One region of the Coprobacillus sp. genome, then DNA from elsewhere that is predicted to be linked to it. Evidence: predicted binding sites of a transcription regulator. Region 1 holds the regulator's gene; each other region holds the start of a gene.
What was found. Region 1 encodes HrcA, which represses chaperone genes, less so after heat shock. Its sites were predicted from a motif close to TTTTAGCACTNNNNNNNNNNNAGTGCTAAAA; they were not measured.
Positions count from the first base shown of each region.

Region 1 (6,395 bases):
TGTGATTTTGTTGTTGGAATTGTTGTATTTCTTTCAATTAATACAGTCATAACTCCACCCATAGTTTCAATACCTAATGATAATGGTGTAACATCTAATAAAACGATATCTTTAACATCACCAGTAATAACTCCACCTTGAATAGCTGCACCCATAGATACAACTTCATCAGGATTCACTGATTTGTTAGGTTCTTTTCCAAGTAATCTTTTCACTGATTCTTGTACAGCAATAATACGAGTAGATCCACCTACCAATAAAACTTGATCAATTTCACTTGGAGAAATACCAGCATCACTTAATGCTTGTTTCACTGGTCCTTCAGTACGAACAACCAAATCTTTAGTTAATTCATCAAATTTAGCTCTTGTTAATGTTAATTCTAAATGCAATGGACCTGCTGCACCAGCAGAGATAAATGGTAATGAAATTTGTGTTTGCATAACTCCTGATAAATCTTTTTTCGCTTTTTCAGCAGCTTCTTTAACACGTTGCATTGCCATTTTATCAGCACTCAAATCAACACCTTGATCCTTTTTAAATTCAGCAACAATCCAGTTCATAACTTTTTCATCAAAGTCATCTCCACCTAAACGGTTATCTCCAGCTGTCGCTAATACTTCAAACATACCATCTGCCAAATCAAGGATTGAAACGTCAAATGTTCCTCCTCCTAAGTCATATACCAATACTTTTTGTTCAGTATCTAATTTATCAACACCAAATGCTAAAGCAGCAGCAGTAGGTTCGTTAATGATACGTTCAACATCTAGTCCCGCAATTTTACCAGCATCTTTTGTAGCTTGTCTTTGTGCATCATTGAAATATGCTGGTACAGTAATAACTGCTTTTGTAACTGTTTCACCCAAATATGCTTCTGCAGTTGCTTTTAAGTTTTGTAAAATCATTGCAGAGATTTCTTGAGGTGTATATTCTTTACCATTTACATTTTCTTTATAATTTGTACCCATATGTCTTTTTACAGACATAACTGTATCTTTATTAGTAACAGCTTGACGTTTTGCAGCTTCACCAACAACGATTTCTCCATTTTTGAATGCAACAACTGATGCAGTTGTTCTTAATCCTTCAGGATTTGCAATAACTTTTGCTTCTCCATTTTCCATCACACTTACGCATGAGTTTGTAGTACCTAAATCAATACCAATAATTTTGTTTCCCATAATATAAATCCTCCTTATAACTATTCATTAACTTTAACTAAAGATGCACGAATAACGCGATCTTTCAATTTATAACCTTTTTGAAGTTCTTCCACAACGATATTTGAATCAAAATTTTCATCGTTGGTTGTCATCACAGCCTGATGGAAATTTGGATCAAATTCCTTACCTTGAGCTTCAATCGCTTCAACACCATTCTTTTCAAGAATAGCCATTAACTGATCAAAAATCATTTGATACCCTTTTAAGAATGTTTGAATTTCTTCACTCGGTTCCTGAACATTCAAAGAACGTTCAAAATTGTCAACTACAGGAAGTAATTCTTCAATAAAATCTTGCATCATAAATTTCATAGAGTTTTGATGTTCTTTTTCTAACCTTCTCTTTGAGTTTTCCATATCTGCAAAAACTTTATAATAATCCGTCTTCCATGTATTCACTTCTTCTTCAAGCTTTGCAACTTTATCCTCAAGTGAATCAGTTGCTGTTTCTTCAACAACTTCTGTTTCTTCTTGCTTTACTTCTTCATCAACTTTTTTTTCTTTCTTTTCCTTTGCCATACTTTCACCTCTATTCATCATCTTCATCATTGCTTAGCAAAACTGTTTCTAAACTTTTAGAAATATACTCAACCAAAGAAACAACTTTTTCATAAGGCATACGTGTTGGCCCTATAACCGATATTGATCCTTTGGATTCATTGCCTGTTTTAAACGATGCACTGATGACAGAGACATCACTTAAATCTTCAATGGGTGATTCACTTCCAATCCTTACACTTACACCCTCTTCAATAGCAATAGGTTCTAAACTTTTCCATGACTGTGAATTCTCAAAAGCAGAGACCAGCTGTCTAAGTTTATTCACATCATTATATTCAGGTTGATACAACATATTTTCTTTACCCGAGAAATAAACATTACTATTGGCGAATTTCATAAATGATTCTAAAAACGCATTGAATAAAACTTCATGTTCTTTAATTCGAGCACTCAATATTGGCCGCACATCTCTTTCCAAGCGATAAGCCACTTGATTAATTGGTGTTCCATCCAACAAATCATTCATAACATTCACACAACTTGTTAAATCTTCTAAATAAGCATTATTCTTAACTTTAAAAATACGATTTTCAACATGCCCTTTGTCTGTTACAATAATTGCTGTCACACTATGCTCTGTCAAAGGAACAAGTGTAATATTTTGCAATCGTTCATAATCAGAATTAGGACCTAAAGCTACTGTAGTCAAATGAGTAAGTTCACTTAAAATTTGACAACTTTCCTGAATAATCTCATTTAAAGAGCGATGCCGGTCACCAAGAATCATAGCAACTTGATTTTTGACATCGTCATCAACATTAGGCTGCATTAATGTATTGACATAAAAGCGATACCCTTGTGTTGAGGGCACACGTCCTGATGACGTATGTGTTTTTTCTAAATATCCATTTTCTTCAAGAAATGACATTTCATTACGAATTGTCGCACTTGAATAAGGAAGCATATACTTTGTCATAAGTGTTTTTGAACCAACTGGTTCAGCTGTTTCAACAAACTCTTCAACAATACACTTGAATATAAGCAATTGTCGTGCACTCAGCATATCACAACCTCCTTTTAGCACTCCTTTTATCTTTGTGCTAATTTTATTATACTCATGTTTTTAGCACTGTCAACACTTTTGTGCTAAAAAACAAAAATAACTGAATTCAATTCAGTTATCAACTCTGCACTCCCCTTTATATAAACAAAAGAGATCAATACATATATGAATATCAACAGGATGTTTCTTAAATACGTTTTCCTTAGTTCTTTTTGTTGTTTCATAAAATAAGTAAAAATATCTTGTAGCATCCTTTTCAGTTCTAAAAACAAAATCCTGCTAAACCTAAACCACACAATGAGAACATTAACAATCATCGAACGGATCATTTCGAACCAATCGTATAGTTGAGTTTTTCCTATAATAGTTCTTATTTTTTACTAAATACACATAGATAAAAACTAGCAACTAACACATATAAACAACAAAACAGGAATATATATAATATATAACAATCATGCAGAAAACAAATCTAAACAAGCTAATATAAGTTTAAAATATTTGAATGTTCTCATAAAAAAGTATCCTCCTTATAATTATTAATATATGAGGGATAAATCCCCCATATATTAATAAAATACTCTATGTTTATCTAAATATAATACAGCCACTCCAACTCCTAATACTGCTGCACACATAAACGCTACACCACCAATATATAACGCAGCGTTAGCGATTGCAGGTCCAAATAATGCAACACCTTTCCAATAAGCAATAGTAGCTAAAGATTTCATAAAACCAGCTGTGATACCACATTGATATGATGCGATTTTTCTAATGGCACTACTTCTATTCCATAATCCCTTTAAATTCCTTGCTAATGTAGCACTACCACCTTTCCCATTTTCTTCAACATCTAACTCTAAAAACTCTTTATCTTCAATAAAAAGATACATATCAGACTTTCTTAGAAATAAAGCCTGATTATATATATATCCTGCATCATATACAAAAAAGTAAAAAGCTCTTTTTTTTCATTTGATCAGAGTTTCTCAATAGGTCATCTAATGTCTTTATAAATTCATCAACTTCTTCCTTCACCTTTGGTATCCCCATTACAATCAGTGGAACAAAATGACTTTATAATATTTTTAAATAGATATCCTTTCGACAAACATCTTTTCGATAATCAATCTTGATAAAATAAATAAGCATCCCTTGAACAAATAGAAAAACAAGCAATGTACCTAGATTTAAGACTTCATTTTCTAAAAAACGCATGACTGTTGACCATAGAATAGTCATTTCAACTATCCATAAATAGACCTTAATGACCTTAAAATTAAAAACTTTAATAAAAGTATAAATAAGCAAAAACATGCTATAGTCATTGCACCACCAAAATAACTCATCATCACCTTCACTCTCACCTCTTATTCACTATACATTTATAATCCCTATTTGTAAAATCAACAGTACAAAGAGCAATTATCTTGATATCTTTATTGACTTACTATTTTATGAAGATTTAAAGTGATCAAATATTAATAAATACAATAATTAAGACTATGCCAATAACTGTTCCCAAGCGCAAAGAAGTAAATAACAATTTTTTCGTTTATTGTCAATGTTTTAAAAATCAATCAGATTCATTTTTTACCATAAATAAAAATCCCAATAGCAACAACAATAGAAATAATATTATAAATCAAATAGTATCATCTTGAAAAGGAATCACTTATCTTGAACCTAAAAGTAGCAATGCTAATATATATGTAAACCAATCACTAAATTTCATTTTCCCCTCTCATAAGAACAACATTTAATAAATAAATTATATATGATAATAATTCCGATAGAAATCAAGTAAAAATATTCAAAATCATTTATAATTTATATTTAATTATATAGTACATAGTTCCTGATACAACAATATCAAAACAGATCATTCCAACTTGAAGTACAAGAGGCATACTATCAAAAAAAAGATGGTAACGCCAGGAATCCAGTAACTATTAACAAAACAAATAAAATACATATAATAGCTATTTTAAGTTTTTCCAATTTATTAGACTCCATTCTTTTACTTATAATTTCCATACTCCATAACAATTATCCTATAATCATGTATCGTGTTTCTCCCATATTTTAATTATCACAGAACTGATAGAAGACCGTTTTATACTCCCATTATCATTCCACAGAAATCACTAAGTTCCTGTGCTCCAAGCCATCTACATGTATATTTTTTTATCATATTTTTTATTGTACTACTCAAAATATTTTTAATAGATTAGCCCCCATACAAATCATAAATTGCAAAGACAACAATATTCACATGATTTAAAAAGACAACATCTAAATACAGTATTCCACCTTCTTCAATTTCTACGTAATTTAATATAAATCAGAAAGCAATGTTATAGTACATTGTTATAGTACATTGTTATAGTACATTGCCTTGCAATATTGTAATTTTTAAAATCCAAACGAAATTGATGAATAGTCCCAATCGTAAGAGTATCACAAAAATTAAGTTGAAAAGCCTCATTCATTATAGATACAAGATAGAATCCCATAAAACGCTCGTTAAGAATCATTAGACTATTATTAGTCATTTACTTATGCAGATATATTTATCAATATTATATTCCTTATCAGTATCATAAACAGAAGAATCAATCTGATAAACATATCTGATGTTATTCTTGGTCTAAATTTAAGTGGTTTTGAGACAGCAAATTCTAAAATCTTTTAATAACATAGATTCATTAAATTGAGTTATATTTTTTGATAAATCTAACTAAATATTCTAAAAGCATTTATAGCCAACTGATTAAATCAATAATATATACAATCCATTTCCTTATTTTAGAATCACAAACACCCAGATAGAAAGTAACTCCTATCGAATAACAAACAAAAAATATTATGGATCCCAACCAAATAGCTCCATTACATAACTCAGAATTTAAAAGAATAGCAATAATACCTAATATTGATAAAACATCTGTAATTATCAACAAATTAATAACTAACTTCTTATTAACAAACTTCTGGTTTTTCATCAGCATCTTCCTTTCATTTTTATTTATTTTATCGAAAAATATTCCTATAAATTTTCCTTCTTATTTGTATACTGGATGTACCATTTATATAATTTTTCAATTCATTAATTCTCGTATTATATAAATCAATAATTTGAAAATTCCAATTATCTTCTTCACAAAACAAATTCAACATTGACAATATTTTTATTTTATTGCTTTCTCTATTCAAACAAATTCTTAAGTCTATATAATCAAATATCAAATCTAAACATTCTATTTCTATTGATTGACCATATTTCAAAATAATGAGTTCTATTATATTATCTAATTTAAATAAATATTCACTTAAATAATTTTTATTCAAAACAATCATTAATTTTAAGCAGTTCAACATTTCATTTGGTTTATTAATAACATCATCAATATTCTTTTCTAGATAACTAATATGCCAACTGATTAATTCTAAATTGACAACACTAGTGAAAAGAAGTTCATTAAAAAAATATTTACTATGAGTGTCTTTAAAACTATTAAGAAAATTAATTGTAACTTTATATAAAATATATGAAAACAATAAAAATAGAAACAAATATAACTGCCAGTATATTCCAATCGC
Region 1 covers NZ_CFJNYH010000020.1:30,044-36,438, reverse strand. Annotated here, with positions in the region: gene dnaK (molecular chaperone DnaK) at 1-1,184, opposite strand, end outside; gene grpE (nucleotide exchange factor GrpE) at 1,205-1,744, opposite strand; gene hrcA (heat-inducible transcriptional repressor HrcA) at 1,755-2,789, opposite strand; gene AC5M21_RS08545 (hypothetical protein) at 3,359-3,685, opposite strand; gene AC5M21_RS08540 (hypothetical protein) at 3,870-4,034, opposite strand; gene AC5M21_RS08535 (hypothetical protein) at 5,552-5,797, opposite strand; gene AC5M21_RS08530 (hypothetical protein) at 5,826-6,395, opposite strand, start outside.

Region 2 (6,395 bases), on a different contig from region 1:
TATCCTTTCATGCATAATAACTCTTTTAATGTTTCTTGAATTGCTATATCATCTTCTACAATTAAAATCATTTTATCAACCCCATTCTTATTTATTGTATCATAAATTAAAAGACAAAGAAAAAAGCTTTTATAAAGCTTATTGATTCTTTCTTGATAAACATTGAAAAAGAATCTATTTAAGATTCTTTTTCATACATATACAAATATTATCACCTTTAAATACTCCATAATTTTCTACAAGATCATAACCACATTTTTGATACATTAAGATATTATCTTGCATATCTTTACCTGTTTCTAATTCCGCTATGACAAAACCTTCAGAAACAGCCTTCTTTTCTAATCTATTAAGAATCTTTGTTGCAATTCCCTGCCTGCGATATCTTTCATTAACATACATTCTTTTGATTTCAACAGTTTGATGATCTATAACTTTATAACATCCACATCCAACAGGTTTCTTATTATCATAACAAATGAGTGCATATGCCATTTGAGAAAGATTATGAAGTTCTTGATATCCCTCTGCAATTTGTTGACCCCATTTTCCCACAAAAAAAGCATCCAATTCCTTCACCAATTGAAGAAGGTCAGAATGATTTGTTGGAACCTCACGTATTTCCATAAACAATCACCTCTTGGATGCATTATAACATTTTAAAGACTATAAACCCATAGATTTCTAATCTGACTATAAAGTTCTTGAAAAGTATAACCTTTCTGACTTTTTATAGGACTATTGGGGTCATTGACATAAATAAGTCCATCTTTATACTCTCTTAAAACTATAAAATGTCCTTCACTTGTAAAAATACCTTTCCTTACACTACAAATAATTGGTTGTCCCTGTTTCAAAGCCTCTGCAATTGCATTTTCATCTAATGATAATTCTTGAACTTTCACACCAAAGTGACTAGCACCTTCATTCATCAAAGCCCAAGTAGTTCCAGCTTGAGAATAATAACCTTTTTGATAAGCATATTGAGCTATGTAATAAGGATTATATTGTGGATTTTGTTTTAAATAACTCACAACCATTGATAAACATGTTGGCCCACATCCATTAATCCCCATCATCTCATCACCATACATTTTATAACCCCATCTTTTATCCCATTGGAGTAATAATGGGATTTCTCGATCTTTCAAATCATTTTCAAGACTCATAGAAAGATTCTTTTGATGCTCTTGAGGATATGCAGAAACAAAAGGAATTGTTTCTTTATTGTGCATGGCTAATTTTAAAAGTGATGTTGGATAATCATCTTGGTTTTTTATAATATCCTGCCATTCCTGAGATTGATCATATTGAGCATCAACTTGAATGTGTTCATTAAGAACAAAATGATCAATAACTAATATGAGAATTGGTATCACAATAACGGCTATAAAAACAATAATCTTTTTTCTCATTATGATTCCTCCTCAATCAAAAGTATAGAGGAAAGAATGAGAGAATTGTTTAAAATAATCTTAAGATTTTCTTAAAGTGCCTTGGTATGTGGAATAAAAACTTCAAACGTTGTCACATGATCATAACTTTTAGCCTTAATAATTCCCTGATGCTGTTCAACAATTAATTTTGCAATAGAAAGTCCTAAACCTGAACCTCCTGTACTTGAAGAGCGGGCAGTATCCAAACGATAAAACTGCTCAAAAATAACATTAAGTTTATCTTTTGGAATTGTTTGCCCTATATTTCGAAATAAGATATGCGTATAAACATTATCTTCTGTTGCTTCAATAGTTATAGTTGTTTTCTCATCCCCATAATAAAAAGCATTCTTTAAAATATTATTAAAGACCCTTGCAATCTTTTGAGAGTCAGCATAAATTATCATATCTTCTGGAACTTGTATAACAATCTCCTGTTGTTTTTGACTCATAATAGGATAAAACTCCTCTTTCATTTGTTCCAATAAATAACTTAAGGATACTTCTTCCTTATGTAAAGGACTATAAGATTGATTCAATTTTGCTATATCAAAGAATTCATTAATTAGTTTTTCTAGACGATAAGCTTTCTCTAAAGTCATATGCGTATATTTATGACGTAATTCTTCTGGTAAATCTTCTGTTTCTTCTAATAAACATAAATATCCAATAACAGATGCTAGTGGCGTTTTGATATCATGGGCAAGATAAGCAATCATATCAACCTTATGTTGTGCTTCCTTAATAGCCTTCTTCTCATTTTCAATACTTTCTCTTTTTAACTCATTAAAATCATCTTCAAGTTCTTGTAAGGATTCATCCAACACAATTCTTTGATCATCTTTTTGAAACAAGATTTTCATCTGTGAAAAAACATGAGAAATCTTTTGAATAGAATAAACCTCAACAATTAAAGAATTCAATAACAAAACAACTAAAATTGTAATAAATACAAAAGCTGTTTGATTTCGTAATATAAATGATGCAAAATCCCAACCAAAAACATCTTGAATAAAATTAATAACTGCACCATTATAGAAATTATCTACAAAAAAATAAAACAATAACATAATAACAATAGATATCAAGGCAATCATGAAATGCTTTTTTAAAATTTCAGTTTGAAATCTTCTTGTATAATCTTTACCCAATTTTATAACCTACTCCCCATACAGTTTGAATATATTTAGGATTTTCTGCTGAATCATCCATCTTTTCTCTTAAATGACGAATATGTACCATAATAGAACTGCTAGAATTTGTATAATACTTTTCACCCCAAAGTTCCTGAAAAATCTGATCAACAGTTACAACTTTGCCTTTATGTTTACATAGTAACCAAAGAATTGAAAATTCTGTTGGTGTTAAAGAAAGTGTTTGATTATTTAAAATACATTGGTGATTATCTTGATCAATTGTTAAAGCACCAATTGTCACCATATTCTTTTCTTCTTTTGGAGTCATCGTTTTATAACGACGTAACTGTGCTTTTACACGTGCCATTAATTCCAAAGGACGAAATGGTTTTGTCACATAATCATCTGCCCCAATTGTTAAACCCGTAATCTTGTCAATCTCAGTTTCTTTAGCAGTCAGCATAATAATTGGAAAATTATAATTTTCTCTTATTGTCTGACAGATTTCTAATCCACTAATATCCGGTAACATAATATCTAAAATAGCCAAATCGATATCTTGTACATCAACACATTGCAATGCCTCATTTCCAGTATAGAACTTATAAACTTCAAAACCATCATTTTTTAAATATAATTCAACTAAATCAGCAATCTCTTTTTCATCGTCAACAACTAATACTTTCATGTATTCACCCCATTTTTCTACATTATACTACATTATTTATGTGAATTCTTTAAGAAACTCTTAAGAAAAAAAGGATTTGTTACATCAAATCCTTAAAAATAATATCTATAACTTCAGCAAAGCCATCATCTTCACAATCTGCAACAATCTGATAAGCTAAATTTTGAATTTCTAAATCGGCATTAGCAGGTGCAAAAGCATAAGGAAAATGTTGAAACATCGTTAAATCATTCATACCATCTCCTATGACAACAATTTCATCTTTTGATAAATTTTTAAGCTTAGCAACTTTTTCAAGAATAAGTCCTTTTTGAGCATTTTGATCTGTCACTTCAACATTATCAGAAAAAGATGATAAATATGAAATCATTGGGACAAATTGAAGTTTTTCTTTAGCAGGAGCAATTTCACTTGCATCCAATGAAAAGGCCTCAACTTTAATAATTTCAAAATCTTGTTTTAAAAAGTCATCAACATTTCCAATTGCCTGCAAAAAGTTACAAGTTGAATTTTCAAACTTACCACCCTTGTCATATTCACCATAAGGTTGATGAAAAAAATTGACGCATCTTTGAACAAATAAATCTCGCACTCTTTGTGGCTCTGTCGCATAAAAACCTTTTGTTGTAAAAACCATATAAGGGATTGATGCATCGTCAAATATTTTGACAACATCTTTATAAATTGTTTTCTGCATATAACATTCCATCAAGATATTGCCTTTTACATCCACATACTGTGCACCATTACCTAAGATAGCCTCACACTCAATTCCTAATTCATGAATAATTTGATAGACACCATTATAATCTCTACCTGATGCTATAGCAAACTCTATATTATGCTCAGATAATCTCTGTATTGCATTTCTATTAGGGATGCTGACCCCCTTTGATTTTCCAAGTAATGTTCCATCCATATCACTAACAACTAATTTAATCATTGTCTACCTCCTATTTTTATTAGCATATCATAATTTTTTAATCTCTTTAAAAATTTACTTAAATTGAAATTTTATTTTTTAGCACTCTTATATTGACAGTGCTAAAAATAGTGATATAATATAAGTGTAGTTAGGGAAGGTCCCTAATGAGGTAGTTAATTTCATTTTCAGTTATACTGAAATCTAATTGTTAAAGAAATAAAAAAAGAAAGAGGCGATGTTTTATGAAATTCCTACCTGCATTTAATGATATGTTTGATGATTTATTCCATGATCCATTTGATTATTCTTCAGTTGACAGTATGCGTACAGATATTGTTGAAAAGGATGATCAATATATGTTGAATATGGAACTTCCTGGTTATAAAAAGGAAGATATTCAACTTGAATTAAAAGATGGATATTTAATGATTAATGCAACAAAGAACTATAATAATGAAGAAAAAGATAATGATGGTCATGTCATTAGACGTGAACGTTATAGTGGAAGTTGCAGTCGTAATTTCTATGTTGGTGACAAGATTAAAGAAGAAGATATTCAAGCTTCATTTGATAATGGAGAATTGAAAATTGCTCTTCCAAAAGATACAACTCCACAAATTGAAGATAAAAAATTTATTCCTATTCAATAGGAGAAAAGGTCAGTTGACTTTGAAGTCAACTGGCTTTTTCATATATTTTTTTCTTGTTAGCTTCGTCATAATAAAATGAACCACCATTATTTATATATCCAAACAATGGGGTTCATTTCACAAAAATAGTTTTATTTTTGTCAAAAATATGAATAGAAGTTCAATTAATCAATTTTTTCAGATTGTTTATTTTGATATTTTTCATAAGCGATTAAGAATGGTGCATAAATGACAACACAAACGACAATAGCTATGAGTTGTGAGATAGCTCCCATGATATTTCCACCAGTTGCTAAAAATCCCATTAATAATGGTGGCATTGTCCAAGGAACTTCTAGAACAACTTTTGGACAGAATCCAACAACAGTTAAGAAATAACCAATTGTTAAAGATAGACATGGGGCTAAAATAAAGGGTATTCCTAAAATAGGATTTAAGACAATTGGCATACCAAATGTCACTGTTTCATTAATATTGAATAAACCTGGAACAACTGATAATGTCGCAATAGCACGATTATCTTCACGTTTACCAAAAATAAATATAGCAATAACAAGAGATAATGTTAATCCTGAGCCACCCCATTTTCCAAACATCTCTAACATTGTTAAATTGAGAATATTTGGAATATCTTGTTGCCCACTATATGTGGCAGAAGTATAAGCAGCAGTATTAGCATATAACAATGATCTAAAGATAGATTGATTAATCGCTTCTACCATGTTATTGCCATGAATACCAACTAACCAAAATAATGAAATAATTACAAATAACAACAAAACAGCAAGTAAATTATTCCCAATAATATTTCCAAGTGGATCCTGTACTAACTGAAAGATAACATCATTGACATAATGACCAGAAACACTTTGAATGATAAATCCTAAAGTTCCTACAATTGTGACTGTTAAAAATGCTGGTATTAAGATTTCAAAAGATTTAGCAACACCTGGTGGGACTTGATCCGGCATCTTAATTTTCAATGCATCCATTTTTCTTAAAAATCCAAAGATTTCTAATGCAATAATCCCAACAATTAAGGCCGTAAATAGACCAGTGGCGCCAGTATAACGAGATGAAATTCCACCAAAATCAGCAACAGTTGCCCCTTTTGGTAAAAAGTCTGAAACAACCTTTGTTGTTGAGTCTGCAAGCGTAACTGTTTGTCCAGCCATTCCATAAGTATTTGGAGTGACAACCATCCATGAAACAAATCCTAAAACGGCACTAAAGATTCCTGATTCTCCATTCATTTCACCAATTTCTTGTGCAACAAGAATAACAATACCAATTGAAATACAAGAGATTGTTGCAAATTGAATAGCAGAGAAAATAGCATTCAATGGTTCCAACACCATAATTCCTGAAATTAATCCCCCTAAACCTTGAGGTGCTCCATTTACAACTCTGTCATTAATAAGTACATTTGTCCACAAAACACCAATGGCTCCAGCAATAGTTGCTGGCATAAAATTTTGAAACGCATTTTTGATAGCAGACAAATATTTATTCTGTCCACACCATGCTCCAACACGTCCTAGCTTATCAGCAAAAGCATCC
Region 2 covers NZ_CFJNYH010000015.1:16,381-22,775, forward strand. Annotated here, with positions in the region: gene AC5M21_RS06890 (response regulator transcription factor) at 1-71, opposite strand, end outside; gene AC5M21_RS06895 (GNAT family N-acetyltransferase) at 175-627, opposite strand; gene AC5M21_RS06900 (C39 family peptidase) at 660-1,415, opposite strand; gene AC5M21_RS06905 (sensor histidine kinase) at 1,487-2,587, opposite strand; gene vanR (VanR-ABDEGLN family response regulator transcription factor) at 2,580-3,260, opposite strand; gene AC5M21_RS06915 (Cof-type HAD-IIB family hydrolase) at 3,340-4,203, opposite strand; gene AC5M21_RS06920 (Hsp20/alpha crystallin family protein) at 4,428-4,835, shown strand; gene AC5M21_RS06925 (PTS sugar transporter subunit IIC) at 5,000-6,395, opposite strand, start outside.
Region 2: a site for HrcA is predicted at 4,280-4,310, ahead of AC5M21_RS06920 (Hsp20/alpha crystallin family protein). Genes of this name have one in related genera too.

Region 3 (6,395 bases), on a different contig from region 1:
GGCCTTAAAAGCAAATCTTGATTTAGGGCATGGAAGTGGACCATTAAATCATTGTTGGAATTTGAAGCAAAAGAGATAGTTTATTTTTCTCAATAGGGAATAAAAAAGAAGATGAAATACACTTAATTATCAATAAAGGTATTTCATCTTTTATTTATAATAAATATGATTAAGTATTATGTTTTAGGAATTCAATAACATCTTTTTCAGGCATAGGCTTGGCATAATAGAAGCCTTGTACAAAATCTATTTGACAATCTTTTACAAACTGATTTTGTTCTTTCGTTTCGACACCCTCTGCAACAACAGAACAACCTAAATCTTGAAAAGAACGTGTTATGTTTTTAACAAGACCAGCTGACTTTTCATTATCCATAGCAGCTAATATTAAACTTCTATCAAGTTTGATAGTACCAAATGGAATACCAATAACTGTTGCAATATTAGAGTAGCCTGTTCCAAAATCATCTAAACCCATACGAATTCCTTTTTGGGCTACATAATTTGCAAAATGAGTAACAACTTCTACATTTTTAGCTATTGTGCTTTCAGTAAATTCTATTTTTATTTTTGATAAAGGGATATGATGTGATTCTATAATCTCAATGACTTTATTTGATAAGTTTGATTCATTAAATTGATAAGCTGAAAAATTAACATGTACAGATTTTATATGAATATTTTCTTTTGATAAATGATTTATAAATTCACATGCTTTTTCAAGAATCTGATAAGTTATTTCTATAATAAGACCAGTTTCTTCAGCAATTGGAATAAATTCATTAGGATATAATGGACCCAATGATGAGTTTGGAATTCTCACTAGAGATTCAGCAAAATCATACTTACCAGTTTTTAAATCAATAATAGGTTGATAATAGAGTTCAAAACTCTGTTTGGCTATTTTATCCTTTAATATCTCAATAATTCTCTCTCTTCTATTGATGCTGTTCATAATATTTTCATCACAGTAATGGACTTGCTTCGATGAATCACGTTTAGCTTGAATAACAGCATATTCTACAGCATTCAATATCTTTTCGGCTGTTGTAGCACTTTGAGGATAAGTTGCAACTCCAGCAACAGTGGAAACATAAAAACTATAATCTTGAATTATCCAGGGAGAGATTGTTTTTTTATCAAGTAGATCAATAATTTGTTTTACCAAATGACGTTGTTCATGTTGAATTAAAATAGCAAATTCATCACCATTAAAACGATAAACACTATTTAATGGTGCAATGGAAGATAAAAACTCTGAAAATTTAACTAATAATTCGTTTCCCATAGCATGTCCATATGATTCATTAATCTTCTTAAAATCTCTAAGAGAAATAACAAGCAAAACAAATGGATCATGACCATATTTTTCAATTAATATTTCCATCATTTGAAATAGTTCAGAACGATTAGGTAAATTTGTTAAAGAATCTAAGGTTAATTGCTTATTTTGCAAATGAAGATAAATAATTAATAAAGCCATAGTGGCTGCTGTTCCAGAGAGGATAATATTTGGATAAATTTGTTGAATAACAATAACAGCAACTGCAATAAGTGGAAAGACACTAAGTATCTTGTAAATATGATAATTTATTTTTTTCTTATTGATAATCACAATGATAAGACAAAACAAACAGTATAAGTAAAATAACAAGTAAGTTATAAAAATAAATGAACCCTGATTGTAAACACCTTCAGATGATAAACTAAACAATATATGTGAAAAAGGATTGGAAAGGACAATAAGGATATAAATAAGTCCAGGCAAGGTTCCTAACCACATTATTTTTGATAGTTTTGTATGATTGTAAATAAGAGTTGATGAATATAAGAAATAAATCATTCCCATTAAAGGGGTGAAAATAAAGTAAATAGTCGTCACAAGTTCTATCATCCAAATTGGAAAAATTTGAGTATAAGTCAACATACAAGTTGATAGAATATTAGTAGATATAGCGAGAAATGTGACTAAAAAACAGGCCTGAAATAACTGATTTGTTAACGTTGGTAAATTGCTTCCTTTTCTAGAGTAAGACCATATAATAAGAAGAATGATAATTGATATACATTCAGGTATAATATTCCAATACAAGATATCCCTCCTTGTCATTTAAGATATTCAAACTATAAAAACCCTTCTTAATGCTAAGAAGAGTCTATCTGTTATTCAAATGCTATACAAACAGGTGCAGGTAAATCTATTGTTGAGTCGCTCATAAGTAATTTTTCATTATCTTCATCAAAGGTTAATACTTGTAATTGATTATCACCTTGACAGCCAACAATTAAGAACTGATCATTAATAATATGAAAATCTCTAGGACCTTTACCAGTATGAACCATATACAATAATGATATTTTACCAGATTCTTTATTGACACGATACATCGCAATACTATCATGACCGCGATTAGATACAAATAAATGTTCACCAGTTGATGTCATACGAATAGCAGATGCACTTGAGAACCCCTTGAAATGTCTAGGAATACAATGAATAGCTTGAATAAGAGTAAAACGGCCTTCAGAGTATTTAAAAACCATAATATTATTCGCAATTTCATTCACAAGATAAGCAAAACGACCATCATATGAAAAAATCATGTGACGTGGTCCAGAACCAGGAATAACATTGAGAGTATAATCAGCATCTTCTAATAATACCCCTTGATGAAAGCGATACATAACAACTTTATCTGCACCTAAGTCTACAGAATATACAAATTGTTTATCTGGTGTAATACCAACATAATGAGTATGGGGTCCAGTTTGCCTTTTTAAAAGATCAGGTCCAAGTCCTTTATGTCTTACAGCAGAAATTTTCTGAGTTATTGTTTTGTTATCTAATTGATAAGAAGCTGTTGCACCAATATGATAATTTGCTGCAAAAATATAACAGAGAGTATCATCAACACATAAATGTGTATAAGATCTTCCACTAGAATTATAATTATTATTAAGAATTAATTCATCTTTATAAATTGAGAAACTCCCTAATCCTCCACCATCATTCAATGAACTGGCATTTTTATATGCAACATATAGAACATGATCTTTAGTTATCATATACGAAGGGTAATCCTGCGTGACTATCTGCTGAACACGTTGCATCTCAAGTGTCTCTTCATTAAGTCTCATGATATAAATTCCCTTATCATTATTTTTTCCATAACTGGCAACATAGAATGTTTTCATAAGTAAACCCCTTTCATAAATCTATTTTAACACAATAATATTCTATTTACTAATATAAAAAAATGTACTACAATAAATATAATATAAAAGAAGGAGTGATCGTTATGGAAGATAAGTTATTACTAAGTTTGTTACAGAAAAATGCAAGGATGAAAATTACTGATCTAGCGGCCGCCTTAGAAGAAACGAAAGATAATGTTATTGATAGATTAACAGAATTAGAAAAAGAAAAAGTCATTTGTGGATATCATACAATTGTTAATTGGGATTTAACTCATGCTGAAATTGTCACTGCCTTGATTCAAATCAATGCAAATCCAGAAAGAGAGTATGGTTATGATAGAATCGCAAGTCGTATTTATAAATTTGATGAAGTCGATACAATGTATCTCTTAAGTGGTAGTTTTGAATTTGTAGCTATAGTCAAAGGGAAAACAATGCAGGAAGTTGCTCACTTTGTAGCAAGTAAATTAGCATGTTTAGATGGTGTGACAGGGACATCAACATTCTTTGTATTAAAACAATATAAAAATAATGGTGTTGTTTTAATTGAAGATGAAGATGGTTCTAATGATAGATTGGTGGTGACTCCATAATGGATTATGAAAATATGTTGAGTGATCGTGTTAAACTTATTAAGCCTAGTGGAATTAGAAAATTCTTTGATTTGGCCTCACAAATGGAGGGAGTTATTTCTCTTGGAGTTGGAGAACCAGATTTTACAACACCTTGGGCAATAAGAGAAGCAGCAATATATTCTATTGAAAAAGGACGTACTTTTTACACTGCTAATCGTGGTTTATTAGAATTACGTAAAGAAATATGTAATTACTATAAAAAAAGATTTCAGGTATCATATCATCCTGAAAAAGAATGTATTGTCACTGTGGGTGGATCTGAGGGAATAGATATTGCTATTCGTTCAATTATTAATCCAGGTGATGAAATGATTGTTTTAGATCCAGGGTATGTTGCTTATGCTCCAGGTGTTGAATTGGCAGGAGGAGTTCCAGTTGCTATCAATCTTCGTCATGAAGATCAATTTAAATTGACTCCTGATTTATTAAAGGCTGCTATAACTCCAAAGACAAAAGCAATTTTGTTAAACTATCCGTCTAATCCAACTGGTGGATTTATGACAAAAGAGGATTATGAAAAGATAGTTCCTATCCTAAAAGAGACTGGAATTATTATTCTATCTGATGAAATTTATGCAGAAATAAGTTATGAAGAGGAATTTTGTTCAATTGCATCATTTGATGAAATTAAAGATCAAGTAATTATTGTCAGTGGTTTTTCAAAGGCACATGCTATGACAGGATGGCGTTTAGGTTATATTCTTTCCAATTCTGTTTTGTCTAGTGCTATGTGCAAGATTCATCAATATGTTATTATGTCAGCCCCATCACCAGCACAATATGGTGCCATTGAAGGTTTAAGACACTGTCAGGAAGAAGTTATGAAAATGCGTGATTCATATAGAACAAGAAGAAATTTTCTTGTGAAAACATTTAATGATATGGGATTAGAAACATTTAAGCCATTAGGTGCATTCTATGTTTTCCCATGCATTCAATCAACAGGACTATCTTCAGATGAGTTTTGTGAAAAACTCTTAGAAGATCAAAAGGTAGCATGTGTACCAGGAACAGCATTTGGACCAGCTGGTGAAGGATTCATTCGTGTTTCATATGCTTATAGTATTGAGGAACTAAAAATCGCAACAGAGAAAATAAAAATATTTGTTGATAAAATAAAGAGTCGTTAGACTCTTTTCTTGCTTTTCAATCAGTTCACCATGAGTTCATCTCGATTGTATTAAATAGTGGTAAGGAGATTGTGAAATGTTGAAGAAAGATAAAATAAGATTATTGGATAATAAGAGATTAAAAAAGAATATTCTTAATCAAGTTGTTAAAAATCCAATTTTGGAAAATGTTAATAGTTTATTACGTATGGAGCAGCTTTATGAAGCTGGGATTAAAGAAATTCGAACAAAATTGGAGATACTAGATTCTGAATTCAAGGTGAAATATGATCATAATCCTATTCATCATATTGAGTCTAGATTAAAAAAGCCAGAAAGTATTATAAAAAAGGCGATAGATAAAGATGTGACATTGACTGAAAAAGAAATTATGCGTCATATACATGATATTGCTGGAATTCGTGTGATATGTAATTATATAGATGATGTCTATGTTGTGGCTCAATTATTGATTAATCAAGATGATATTAAGCTTATCAAGATAAAAGATTATATTCAAAATCCAAAAGATAATGGTTATAGAAGTTTGCATTTAGTGTTAGAGGTGCCTATATTTTTAGCTGAAGGTGTACAGCCTATTCATGTAGAAGTTCAATTAAGAACAATAGCTATGGACTTCTGGGCTTCATTAGAACATAAATTAAAATATAAAACTGATAATAATGTTCCTGAAGATATCAAAAAAGAATTAATCCAGTGTGCAATGTCTATATCAGAGTTAGATTATAAAATGCAAAGTATACACAATCGTCTGAATAATGATTCAGAGATTCAATAAACTGAGATATTATTATAGATATCTCTTTTGTTTGACAATATTTTCCATAATGATATAATAATAGTAACGATTACTATTTAAAAGGAGGATAATGTATGAGTAAACATTTAGGAATGGATATTCGTGTACCCATAGAATGTGATAATCCATCAATTCAAAGAGATGAAGAAAAATGTATTAAGTGTGGTCAATGTAAGAATATCTGTCAAGATTATATTGGTGTTCATGGAACGTATAGCCTGGAAGATACATTAGACAGAGCAGTATGTATCAATTGTGGACAATGTGCAAATGTATGTCCAGTCTCAAGTATTCATGAAACTTATGAATATCCTTTCATTCAAGAAGACATGAAAAATTCTGATAAAATTATTATCTTTAACACATCACCATCAGTAAGAATTGCCTTAGGAGAAGAGTTTGGTATGGAAGATGGAACTTTTGTAGAAGGTAAAATGATTGCTTTATTAAGAAAACTAGGAGCTAAATATGTTTTAGATACAAATTTCTCAGCTGACTTAACTATTCTTGAAGAAGGTACAGAATTAATACGTCGCCTAACAAAGCAAACTAAGCCTTTACCGCAATTCACAAGTTGTTGCCCAGCTTGGGTAAAATATTTAGAAATTTATCATCCAGAAATGCGTAATCATC
Region 3 covers NZ_CFJNYH010000006.1:37,173-43,567, reverse strand. Annotated here, with positions in the region: gene thiD (bifunctional hydroxymethylpyrimidine kinase/phosphomethylpyrimidine kinase) at 1-79, shown strand, start outside; gene AC5M21_RS03640 (putative bifunctional diguanylate cyclase/phosphodiesterase) at 170-2,092, opposite strand; gene AC5M21_RS03635 (lactonase family protein) at 2,164-3,195, opposite strand; gene AC5M21_RS03630 (Lrp/AsnC family transcriptional regulator) at 3,300-3,791, shown strand; gene AC5M21_RS03625 (aminotransferase class I/II-fold pyridoxal phosphate-dependent enzyme) at 3,791-4,963, shown strand; gene AC5M21_RS03620 (GTP pyrophosphokinase) at 5,040-5,741, shown strand; gene AC5M21_RS03615 ([FeFe] hydrogenase, group A) at 5,837-6,395, shown strand, end outside.
Region 3: a site for HrcA is predicted at 3,220-3,250, ahead of AC5M21_RS03635 (lactonase family protein). Genes of this name have one in related genera too.